Regions from separate parts of the Peribacillus suis genome, predicted to be linked through region 1. Evidence: riboswitches for the same ligand, from Rfam matches in the RefSeq annotation. Region 1 holds a riboswitch; the other holds the start of a gene.
What was found. A riboswitch is a leader RNA that binds a small molecule or an ion and turns the genes downstream of it on or off. The one in region 1 is predicted to bind thiamine pyrophosphate.
Positions count from the first base shown of each region.

Region 2: another riboswitch for thiamine pyrophosphate. It lies ahead of thiT (energy-coupled thiamine transporter ThiT); the one in region 1 lies ahead of tenA (thiaminase II).

Region 1 covers NZ_CM182019.1:1,196,480-1,202,708, forward strand. Annotated here, with positions in the region: gene thiM (hydroxyethylthiazole kinase) at 1-99, opposite strand, end outside; gene thiD (bifunctional hydroxymethylpyrimidine kinase/phosphomethylpyrimidine kinase) at 96-902, opposite strand; gene thiW (energy coupling factor transporter S component ThiW) at 871-1,404, opposite strand; gene tenA (thiaminase II) at 1,405-2,094, opposite strand; TPP riboswitch at 2,200-2,292, opposite strand; TPP riboswitch at 2,361-2,466, opposite strand; SAM riboswitch class I at 2,771-2,874, shown strand; gene AC503W_RS05940 (Fur-regulated basic protein FbpA) at 2,973-3,236, shown strand; gene AC503W_RS05945 (aspartyl-phosphate phosphatase Spo0E family protein) at 3,464-3,640, shown strand; gene AC503W_RS05950 (GNAT family N-acetyltransferase) at 3,693-4,199, opposite strand; gene AC503W_RS05955 (DUF459 domain-containing protein) at 4,360-5,058, shown strand; gene AC503W_RS05960 (IS1182 family transposase) at 5,013-6,229, opposite strand, start outside.
Region 2 covers NZ_CM182019.1:929,872-936,100, forward strand. Annotated here, with positions in the region: gene AC503W_RS04565 (histidine kinase N-terminal domain-containing protein) at 1-269, opposite strand, end outside; gene AC503W_RS04570 (cation diffusion facilitator family transporter) at 493-1,380, opposite strand; TPP riboswitch at 1,631-1,733, shown strand; gene thiT (energy-coupled thiamine transporter ThiT) at 1,832-2,413, shown strand; gene AC503W_RS04580 (universal stress protein) at 2,466-2,990, opposite strand; gene AC503W_RS04585 (transglycosylase domain-containing protein) at 3,281-5,257, shown strand; gene AC503W_RS04590 (hypothetical protein) at 5,425-5,730, opposite strand; gene iadA (beta-aspartyl-peptidase) at 5,907-6,229, shown strand, end outside.

The DNA.
Region 1 (6,229 bases):
ATTGGCACAATCATTTGCAGTAACAAAGTTGGTGATTTGGTGGACGAGTGGTTGTTTCTTTCTCACTCTGCCAAATAAGTCTGCAACGGATGTATTCATGTGAAATCACTCCGTTCCTTTTTATAAAATTGATGGAAATGGTGAACGGGTCCGTGTCCCTTACCGAGTTCTAAGCTATTTCGTATCGCTTCTGAAATATAGATTTTCGCTTGTTCAATGGACGTCGCTAAAGGAAGTCCATTAGCAAGATTAGATGCAATGGCAGAGGAAAGGGTACAGCCAGTTCCATGCGTATTTTTCGTATGAATGCGTTCACCCTTGATCCAAGAGAACTCCTTGCCATCATAAAAGAGGTCATTTGGATTTCCTGCTGCATGTCCTCCTTTCAGTAAAACAGCCTTCGGACCCAGTTCCAGAATAGCGGTACATGCCTTATAAAAGTCCTGCTTCGTCCGGATCGGGAATCCGGTAAGGACCTCTGCTTCAGGTATATTGGGCGTGACAAGTGTAGCAAGTGGAAGTAAATCAGTTTTTACCGACGAAACGGCCCTCTCATCTAACAGATGGTGTCCACTTTTGGAAATCATGACAGGATCAAGGACGACGATAGCCGGTTTAAATAATTTTAGCGAATGGGCGACGGTTTCGACCGTCTCCTTTGATCCAAGCATCCCTATTTTTACTGCGTCGACACGAATGTCTTCAAATACGGCCGCAATTTGATCGGTGATCACAGGGAGATCGATGGGCTGTATAGATCGAACTTCCAAGGTATTCTGTGCCGTAACGGCTGTGATAACAGACATGCCATAAACCCGATGGGCCGAAAATGTTTTTAAATCAGCTTGGATGCCGGCTCCGCCCCCAGAGTCAGATCCGGCGATCGTTAGTGCCCTTTTCATAAAAAAACCCCTTCATATAATGATTTTTTAAGAGAACTTTCAATAAAAGAAAGCCTATAATTGCGCCCGTTAAAGAACTAAGAAGAAAAGCTGGCAGAAAACCAAAAAGTGCCGCTTTTTTTCCCAATAATAAAAGCGCGATCGGATAACAGGCGATGGATCCGAGAATGCCTGTCCCCACTATTTCTCCCAAGCAGGCGTGTCCCATCCTTTTTGTTTTTTGGTAGAGGAAGGCCGCCAGCAGGGCACCAATCATGCTGCCCGGAAATGCAAAAATGGAACCTGTACCTGTCATGTTCCTGATAAGGGATACTAAAAAGGCCTGGGTCACAGCAAAAAGCGGCCCCAACATAACGGCTGTCATGACGTTGGTTACATGTTGAATAGGAAACACCTTCGCAAAACCAACAGGGATGTAAACGAATGAGCTAGTCAGGGTAGTGATGGCCGTGAACAAGCTAGTCAACGTCATTTTCCGTAATAAGTTACCCGTGTCTAGCATTTAAAGCGGCCAATCCTGTTCGTTGTGAACCATGTCCCAAAATAAATATTCATATCGGGAGGTCATTAAAAAGTGTTTCTCTAATCTTTTCAATTCCTTTTCAGGCATATCTTCCGTCAGTTCGTCTAACAGCTTGGCCAACCATTTGTGCGCATCTGCGAATTCGGGGGATGCATACGATTGAATCCAAGCGATATAGCGATTTGTTTCTAGTGCTGGACCATTTTGTTCTTTTAATAACGAGCCAATTTCATAGTAATCCCAGGCACAAGGAAGTAAGCAGGCAATAAGGTCGGCTAAAGTTCCATGATGGGCAGCATTGAGCATATAACCTGTATAGGCAAGGGTAATCGGAGTTGGTTCGGTATTTTCCAATTCCTCAGAACTAATTCCGAACTCCTTGCAGTAGCTCCTATGCAAATCCATTTCTACCTGTAGAGTCTCATTTAAAATACTCGCAAATTTGGTCATGATCTCAAGGTTAGTGGCCTTGATGGTCCCTAAGGCAAAAAGCTTGGCATAATCCATAAGATAGATATAGTCCTGCTTTAAGTAATAGGCGAATTTCTTTTCTGATAGTGTCCCGTCTCCAATTGCTTGAACGAAAGGATGAGTATGATTCTTTTTCCAAATTTCTTTTGAACGTTCGTGAAGTCTAGCACTGAAAGTTTTCATTTGGGTTTTCGCCATGATTTTTCCCCCTTATAATTCATTCACATACAAAGGAGGGGAGTGTCCAAAAATGAAGAACAGCCGCTTTCATATAGAAAGCGGCTGTTCTAGGAATGTACGAATCCCTTTTTCAACCTGCTTTCCTCCGCTGGTATGACCAGATCAGGTACAAAGGGTTTGATTCTCAGCCTATTAATGGCTCCCCTAGCAGCTTATTATTCAATTAAACGAAAACCCCGTTCCTGAAAACGGAACGGGGCAGATGGATGAAGTCAAATATACGACGACGATATCATCCACTTTCCTCCGCCGGCATCACCCGGATCAGGTTCAAAGGGTCCGGAACATCATTCCATCTCAGTCTTATAGAAGACTCCCCTAGTGGTATTTCGTATGTGATTATTGTCATCATATCAGATAAAAAGGAAAATGCAACCTTTGAATCCAATAGAATTTTATGAGTATCTTGTGGCGTGAAAGGGGTAGTAGGATAAAATCCCCATTGGCAAATGGAGCATACCTAACCCACGGTCAATTGGAGGAAAATATAGTTATTAGCAAAATAGGGATATGGTCTTACCTTGTGCTAAAAGGGCACACGGAAAAATAATATAAAAATTAAAAATTATTTGAATGCAATTGACTTATCCTTGCAAGTGGGATAAAATCATGTCAAAATCATTTATATTCTGTATTCTTATCCAGAGAGGTGGAGGGACTTGGCCCTATGAAACCTCGGCAACAGACCCATCGGGGAACTGTGCTTCTTCCAACAAGCAATCGCTTGGAAGATAAGAAGAGACGAACGGACCTCTGTCGACCTCTTCTTGGATTAGAAGGGGTTTTTATTTTTGTCAAATAGGGTTTAAGGATCCCGTACAACAGGTATATATATTTTGGCTTTAGCAAAGCCTATAAGATTAGGGGCATTATATGTGGAAAATATGAATAAAAGGAAAGGGGCCATTCATATGGCAGAGTTTTTCGAGAAAAAAGAACAGAGGAGAGCATTGTTGATAGAAGAACTATTATCAAATGGTGTATACAAAACCTCTGATGAAAAGCATCTCTATGATGCTCCATTAAAAGCTCTTGAAGATGAATATAAGATTGTTATAGATAAATCAGGTAATGAGTCACCTCCAGAGTGCATGACTTAGTTAACCTATAGTGAACAATCAAAGAGAAAAAGCATTTGCTGTGTAAAGGCAAATGCTTTTTCCCTTTTAAATCGACATAAAAAGTACAAAAGATAAAAGATTAATAGGTATTTTGTCACATTCATCTAGTAAAATAACATATTTAAATCACGTGAAATGGTTGATTTAACCTAGTGTTTTGGTTATGATGAAAATGTAAAATAATTGAAAAATAGGAAGTGGTTATATTGCAGCCTCCTCACATAACAGCAGTTGAAAAAATTGAAGAAAAACGAAAAGAAATGATCATGTTAGCAAAAAATTATGGTTTGACAAGCAGGGTGACCATTCAAGCAAGTCAAGAGTTGGATTCTTTATTGAATGCGGTCACACATATAAAATTCCTGGGAGTTTGTAGCGAATAATCAGTACATCCCAGACCATTCAAATCCAGGCAATCGCCTTTTGCAATGGAAGTCATGTAGTGACACGTTTACCAAGAATGACCAAATCGCGTTCCACTCCATCGAGTTCTGCTATTTTCGGTAAATGAGCCCATTTTTCAAAACCGAATTTTGAAAAAAGCTTAATACTTGGTACATTGTGTGCGAAAATAAATCCAAGAAGTGTCTTAATCCCTATCTTCGGACTCACCTCTATAGCCTTTTGGATTGAAAGTTGTCCAATTCCTTTCCCACGGAACTCCTCATCTATATAGATGCTAATTTCAGCGGTAAAATCATATGCGGGTCTACCATAAAAAGATTGAAAACTCATCCATCCAGCTGTTTTTCCATCATGTATGATCATATATAATGGCCGTTTGAGAATATGATGTTCTTCAAACCATTTGAGCCGTGATTCTACTGTAACTGGTTCTGTATCCGCAGTGACCATCCTCGAAGGTACTGTAGAATTGTAAATTTCGATAATTTTAGGCAAATCCTCAAATACTGCTTCCCTGAATTCTGTAAACTCCTTCATCATTAAGCTCCAATCCATTTATTATGGCATTCCAATCACCAGTACAGGTGCGTCATGCAATTTAATTTTTATTAAGTTATTCAAATGTTAGGCTTGTCCTCTTTTTGGGTATTTAAAAATAAAATACTTCCTAGTGAATACAAAAGGAGAAGCAAAACAAATGAAGAAAATCGTTGGCTTATTTTTTATTGTACTTGTTATTTGTTTAGTTGCCTATGCGTTTCAGGCAGTAGATGCGAAAAACGATCAAAGAGTCATGGCATTTGGAGATTCTTTGACTTACGGAAAGGGCGATAAAGAAGGGGAAGGATATATTGATGACTTGAAACATAAAACGAATGATTCCGATTCAGAAAAAGTCCAATTCTGGAATTATGGTATTAAAGGTCAGGAAACGGACGGTGTCATTAAACAGCTCGAAGATCTTGAGATTAACACAAAATTGGATAAGGCTGACACATTTATCGTCTATATCGGAATCAATGATTTAATTAACAGTAATGGTGGAAACTTAAAAAAAATCAATGATCAAAAGATAAATGATGAAAAGAAAGAGTATGTACAACATTTAGATAAAATTCTTTCTGAGCTTCTAAAGAAAAATAATAAAGCTGATATCTTGGTGATAGGGTTATATAACCCCAATAAAGACGACTTGAAATTAGAAAACCATATTAGTGATTATAATCATTCGATTCAAAAGATGGTGGACAAGGATAGTAGACTAAAGTATATCCCTACAAACGATTTATTCGAAAACAAAGATAAAAAAGCATACTTCAGTGATGAAATTCATCCAAATGAAGAAGGCTATCAGCTTATAACCAATCGAATCTTAGATAAATATGATTTTAAATAAGAACGATAAAAGGGGCTGTCTAATAAGTCCCTAAAATAAAACAGGTGGAGAAAAACGAGTTGTTTTTCTCCACCTGTTTTTCTATTTCTATAATAATTTACTGAAAGTAGCTGACGTAACCCAGCTATCTTCAGTAAATTATGTGCCATGGCTACGATGCCAAACTCCGTTTGGACTTTCGCTAAGCCCCGAAGCGAAAAGCGACGGAACGACCTATTGCCCTTGATATGACCAAAAACACTCTCTACCTCGATTTTTCGTCGAGCGTAAAGTTGTGCATTCGATTCAGACCAAAGGTTCAATTTTGCTTTCGCTTTTAATTCTTCATAAACTGGATTAACATGCACTTGGCGATTTCCTGTCGCCTTTGTACATTGAGATTTTAATGGGCAATCCGTACAATCCTCACATTCATAAATTTTAAAGTCACGTGTGAATCCATTTTTATCCGTACGGGTCGAGTAACGCTTAAATAAAACCTTACGGTTATTTGGACAGGTGTATTCATCCTTTTGTTCATCATATGCCCAGTTACTCGCATGACGAATATCTTTTTTATAGCTCCGTTTTTGTTCCGTTAAAAAAGTATTGTAAGGAATCAAAGCTTCAAATTCTTTTTCCAAAGAGTAGAGATAGTTTTCTTCACTGCCATAGCCGGCATCTGCGATGACGTTTTTCGGGAATGGTAGCGATGTATTCTTCAGTGCCTCTAAATGCGGCTTGAAACAACGCGTATCAGTTGGGCGTTGATGTATCGTATAAAAAAGAATGAATTGATTTTCCGTTGCCATTTGAATATTATAACCAGGTTTTAGTTGTCCGTTATTCATATGATCATCTTTCATTCGCATAAATGTCGCATCCGTATCGGTTTTAGAATAACTATTTCGATCGCCAAATAGAGCATTTTGTTGTTTATATTTAACTAATCGTGGACCTAAGTCCTCGCGCACTAATTTCAATAGTTTCTTAACCGGACTGAGTTCCCGTCGTTTTTCTTTTCGTACCTGGACATCTTCTTCAAGTTGGATACCGTTCGTTTCTTTTTCAACTTTTTCCACTAATGCTTTTTCTATTTGAGTTAGTTTTTCCTCTATCGTTAATGAGGAGGTTTCATCTTGAGTAGACAGTTCAAGACCCTCTTCATTTGCAATGGTCTGAATCTGTTGGT
Region 2 (6,229 bases), 270 kb from region 1:
GAGGTTATGGAAAAGAACATATCCATATTCAAATGCTGTTTAACCCGGCCGGCTGAAATCTTTTCCCCTAAATCCTTCAGCATATCATCTATGTTAGTATCTGTATTTTTCAGTTGTTTCATCAGTGAATTTAGAATTTTTTCTATTTCTTCTTCAAAATATTCTATATAGCCATCTGATAAATGCTTTAATCGCTCTTTCCATTCGGTAAGGATAGTAGTTTTATGAGAAGATAGGAAGTGAAGAGTCATTTCTCGATTCAATACCATTTTGCCCTCCATGTGTAGGAAAATGAATTTATCTTACTTAATTATGAATGAATTAGAATATAATTCCAAAATGTAATATATGGTTTTAATAATAACAGATTGAAAGCGTTCTTTAAATACTCATTCATGCGGTAAATGATTGGTAAAAGGGGAAAGGCTTTGTTTATATTAGGTAAACATTGTATTAATAGGGGGTTTACACATATAAAAAAGGCACCGTTCATTATTGACGGGTACCTTTTTTTTGAAATGTATAGGGTTCGATATGGACAATGACATGTTTGATGTCATGTTCCTTTAATAAGTTTTCTTCAACTTTCACTGTAATGTCATGACTTTGGATGACGGTCAAGAGCGGATTGACATGCACGGTTGTTTCAACCAGAATTTCATTCCCATGCATCCGAGCTTTAATTTCACTCATGTCTTTCACCCCATCCGTCAACAGGATGGTTTGACCTATTTGTTGGAGATGCTGTTCATCGAAACCGTCGGTCAAGGAAAGTGAAGCGTCGTGGAAAATATCCCAAGCCGTTTTGCAGATCATCAGACCTACCACTAAAGCCGCAACCGCATCCAACCAGTCTATGCCGATTGTGGTACCGATAATACCTACGAAAGCACCGATACTGACAAGAGCATCAGAACGGTTGTCCTGTGCGACAGCATGGATGGAGGCGCTGTTTATTTTTTTGCTTAAAGCCAAGTTGTAACGATAAACCCCGTACATGAAGATGGCGGAGAATAAAGCGACATAAGCTGTGAACATATTTGGTACAACTGTCGCGTCCTGCGAAAAGAATGATTCGATGGCGCTGTATATGACCTGTAATCCGACGGTGATCATAATGAAGGCGGCAACCAGAGAAGCTACGGTTTCAGCTCTCAGATGACCGTATGAATGATTATTATCAGGTGGTCGCCTTGATATTTTTAAGCCTATTAATACAGCGACAGAGGCAATGATATCGGTCGTGTTGTTTAAACCATCTGCCCAAAGTCCTTTCGAGTCTCCAAAGTAACCAAACGTTAATTTGAGGGCCGACAAGAATATGTATGCGGCTATACTGATATAGGCGCCCTTTTCAGCAGAAATTGAATGTTTATCCATGTCTTTTCCCCCTCGTGCAAAATAACCTTTATAAAGATATCAAATTGAACCCTAGTGAGTCTATAGAAAAATTGTCGTCTTTATCCATCTAACTTGGCATATGGCATGTGTATTGAGGCCATGTAAAGAAGTTGGCTGGATGAAAAAATATAACCAGTAATAGGGAAAAACGCTCGTGGATATAATAGTGTTATTTACTTGTCAATTAGAGAAACTAGTAGTATATTCTAACCGAGGAACAAAAATTAAATACTTCCACAAGGGGAGCCAAGATGGCTGAGAGTGAACGGTTGAGTTCAGACCCTATGAACCTGTTAGTTAGTACTAGCGTAGGGATGTGGTTTTGGATAGCAATACTGGGCATCCATTACCGCCCTGGTGTTGCTTTTTTGCATGCCGAAAAAGCGACACGGGACTCATGGGCACTTTTGCACGTGGAGAAGGGTGAGAGATGATGAAACATAAAACATTATTCATGACAGAGGTCGCGATTTTTTCTGCATTGGCATTACTGCTGGATATAGTATCCGGTTTTGTCTTTGCAAGGATATGGCCACAGGGGGGATCGATTTCCATTGCCATGGTACCGATATTCTTAATGGCCTATCGTTGGGGAATCAAGGGCGGAATGGCCACCGGTTTACTATTGGGGCTTTTACAGATTGCCACTGGTTTGGCATTTCTGGCAACGCCGCTTCAAGGATTTATCGAATATTTCCTTGCTTTTACCGCCGTGGGATTATCCGGGTTGTTCATGAATAAATTTGTGAATAACCGTAAAGGGGGAAAACGGTTAAGAGGGGATATATATGCGGTTTGTGGCATGTTTGTGGGGAGCTTCCTGAGGTTTCTTTGCCATTTTACAGCAGGTATCGTTTTCTTTGGGGAATATGCGCCAGACGGGCAACCAGTCGTCCTCTATTCCTTGATTTACAATGGGACATATATGCTGTTTAGTTTTATTTTATCAGCAATCGTGGTAATGGTGCTCTATTCGGCTGCTTCGAATGTCTTGTTGAAGAAAGCCATCTAAAGACAGACCTTTTAAAAGGGCCGGCTCGATTATGAGCCGGCCCTTTTCTCCATTATTTTGCAATAAATACCGAGCATGGTGCCTGCTTGGCTATGGAACTGCTGGTGCTTCCGAGGAAGAACTTTTCCAGGCCGCTTTTTGCACTGTTGCCGACGATGATTAAATCGGCGTTCGCCCGCTTTGCATAGTCACATATGCTATCCGTGGCATTTCCCTCTAAAATCTCGATATTTCCATTAACCTGGCATTCACTGAGCAACCTCATCATATTGCTTTCAGCCATCCTCACATTGTTTTCATGAACGGTGGGAGTATCGTTCATGTGCATTTGACTTTGTTGTTCTACTTCTGTTACGGGATGCGTTTGTGAAGGGTCGACATAAAATCCTGCTGCCGGTACGAACCCAGGAGCGGATGCACTCTCGATGATGCGGCTTTCACCTTTTGGATTCAGAACTTGAACAATGGTCAATTCAGCTTCCGGAAAGGCCTTTTTTAATGAAGCTCCATATTCCACTGCGCGGTTGCTCTCTTCATTTCCATCATAAGCGGCGACGATACGTTTTAATTGTTTCATCTAAGATCATCTCTCCCCATAATTTGTCATTATAGGTTATATACCCGTTTTTATTGGTTTCATGCCTTTTTCAGGTGTATATTGATTTATAAATGTGGGTAAAGGGTATGGAAAAAGAAAAGACTAGGCATGAAAGGGAGAAATATTGTAGGCACTTTGTATGGAAAAGGATAAGGGGAAAAATGTTGTGGAATTTGTTTTCCCTTTTAGCCATTGCAAGAGTTTTCTTTCATAAAAAGGGCAAAATATTTTTAATGGAGCATGTCGCATCTGGGAAAATGGGGGTACAAATGAGAGCGTTATTGAAAATAGGTCTTATAATTATATCAATCATTGTCGTAGTGGGAGCCGGTTTGTTCATATATTTTAAACAAACTGTGGATATAAGCAATCTCCAGGATCAACTTCAGCAACCGACCAAGATTTATGACGAGGATGGGAACTTAGCCAGTACCGTCACGGCTAATAAATCGGAAGGCGTCGCGATAGAGGAGATCCCGGAACATCTCATTCAAGCGGTCGTATCCATTGAGGATCACCGTTTTTATGAACATCATGGCATAGATTATCAAGCGATCATGCGTGCGATGGTGAAAAATGTCAAGGCGAAAAGCGTTGTTGAAGGTGGGAGCACACTTACCCAACAACTTGTAAAAATCACCATGCTTGAATCAGATCGGACCTTGAAAAGAAAGATAGAAGAGTTTTTCATCGCTCAAGAATTGGAACGTACGTATACAAAGGATGAAATTTTGGAAATGTATGTGAATCAAGTTTATTTTGGACATGGAGCATGGGGACTCAAAAAGGCAGCGAACATATATTTTTCAAAAGATGTTTCTGAGTTAACCGTCGCCGAAGGGGCTTTGCTTGCTGGGGTCATTAACTTGCCTTCCAAGCTTGATCCGTACAAAAATCCAGAAGGGGCGGTTAAACGACGGGATTTGGTACTGTCTAGAATGACCGAACACGGATATTTGACCGAAGAGGAAGCGGCTTCTGCCAAAAAGGATGAAGTATCACTACAGTTAGGTGAAGATACAGATCCTTTAAAAGGGAAGTATCCTTATTATATAGACCATGTCCTATCTGAAGCCTCCACCATGTATGGATTGGAGCTCCAGCAATTACTCACTAGGGGCTATAAAATATATACCACATTAGATCAACCGATGCAGCAGGCTGCCGAATCAGTCTATAGTCAGGATGCCAATTTCCCTTCTGGGACAAGCAATGACATATTGGTGCAAAGTGGGACGGTCCTTCTTCATCCTAAAACAGGCGGCATTAAGGCACTTGTTGGGGGGAGGGGCGAGCATCAATTCATGGGATATAATCGGGCGACGCAACTGAAAAGATCTCCTGGTTCGTCGATTAAACCGCTCGCTGTTTATACACCGGCAATTGAAGAAGGATATGAAATGACCGACTCTTTAAAAGACGAGAAGATGGAGTTCGGGAATTATGAACCATCGAATTTGAGCGGCACTTATAAAGGGGAGGTCCCAATGTATGAAGCCGTGATGAATTCCTTGAATGTACCAACCGTTTGGCTCCTGAATGAAATTGGAATCGACAAGGGGCTGGATGCGCTCAAACGGTTTGGGATTCCTTATGACAAAAAAAATGACCGAAATCTATCGATAGCCTTAGGCGGGATGGATAAAGGGGTGTCCCCACTCCAAATGGCAGGAGCTTATGCGGCGTTTGCAAATGAAGGAAAGCGAAACGAAGCGCATGCCATTATAAAAATAGAAGACACGGATGGGAAAGAAATAGCAGCCTGGAAGGAAAAGAAGACAAAGGTGGCTTCGAAGGATGTCGTCGATAAGATGAATGCGATGCTTCTTGGGACAGTTAACTATGGAACGGCTAAAAATGCCGCGGTCTCTGGCTATGAAATCGCAGGAAAGACAGGATCCACACAGGTCCCGATCGAAGGCATATCAGGTGTGAAGGATCAATGGTTCGTGGGATACACCCCTTCTTTAGTAGGAGCTGTATGGGCTGGCTACGATAAAACGGATAAAGAACATTATTTAACCACTAACAGCAGCCAGGGAAGTACACTCATCTTTCAAAAAATCATGGCTCAGGCCTTACAGAACGAAACGGCTGAATCATTTCATGCAGAAGACATCGGACCATTGATAGCAGAACAGCAGGAAAAGGAAGAAGAAGAGGAAAGGAAGCAATATTGGATTGATAAGGGGAATGAAATCAAGGAGGGGCTTGGTAAGTGGAAAACATGGGATTTTCCTTGGTGATGATATATTCCCAGTAAATGAAAAAAAGCTGTCATTATTGACAGCTTTTTTTCCCTCATTAAAAGATGAAATTTACAACTAAACCGATAACGACGATAGCCCCGATAATCATTAAAATGGTTCTCATATCTATACACCTCATTTATATGTAATTTTTTTTTCGTATATTAAATCCCAACGGTTTGGTTGGAGTGAAATCCTATTTTTTCATCATTTTCTTTACAAATGGCCTGAACCTTTTCCAGCATTGCATGTACATTTTGTCCTTCTAGGATCACTTTCATATCCACACACTCTTGTAGAATGAGAACGAATGATACAAATGTTGAAAGTTTTGTGGCATCGACCATTTTATGATTGCAGATAAAGTAGATGTTTCCTTTGAATTCTTTTGTCACTTGGTATAAGTTCATGATTTGACGCATGGATAATCGTGTATTTGTTTTAATATCAGCAGAAATTACTTTGTTCATGGTTGTTTACTCCTTTAATTTTTATATAATTAAATGTTTGTGCCGTAATACTTATAAGATAGAAAAACTAAGTTAAGTTCTTTTGAATTCATGTAATTGGGTTATGGTGTATATTTACCCGCGTATATCGTTTTGAAACCTATTAGAATATTTAAACTTGGAGGGAGTTTGGCCCTATGCTGACACTGATAAAGAATGGTGAGGTTTATACGCCGGAATACATAGGTAAGAAAGACGTTTTGTTGGTCGGAAAACAAATTGGCTTCATCGAGGATAAAATCGACGTCCCTGCCAATTTCGTTGAAATGCAAGTGATTGACGCGAACGGTCGAATCATTGTACCAGGTTTTATCGATGCACATGTTCATATCATCGGTGGCGGCGGTGAAGGGGGATTCAAAACAAGAACGCCAGAAATTCAGTTGACCGACGCGACGCTAGCCGGTATCACGACATTAGTCGGGGTCATTGGCACGGATGGAACGACAAGGACGATGCC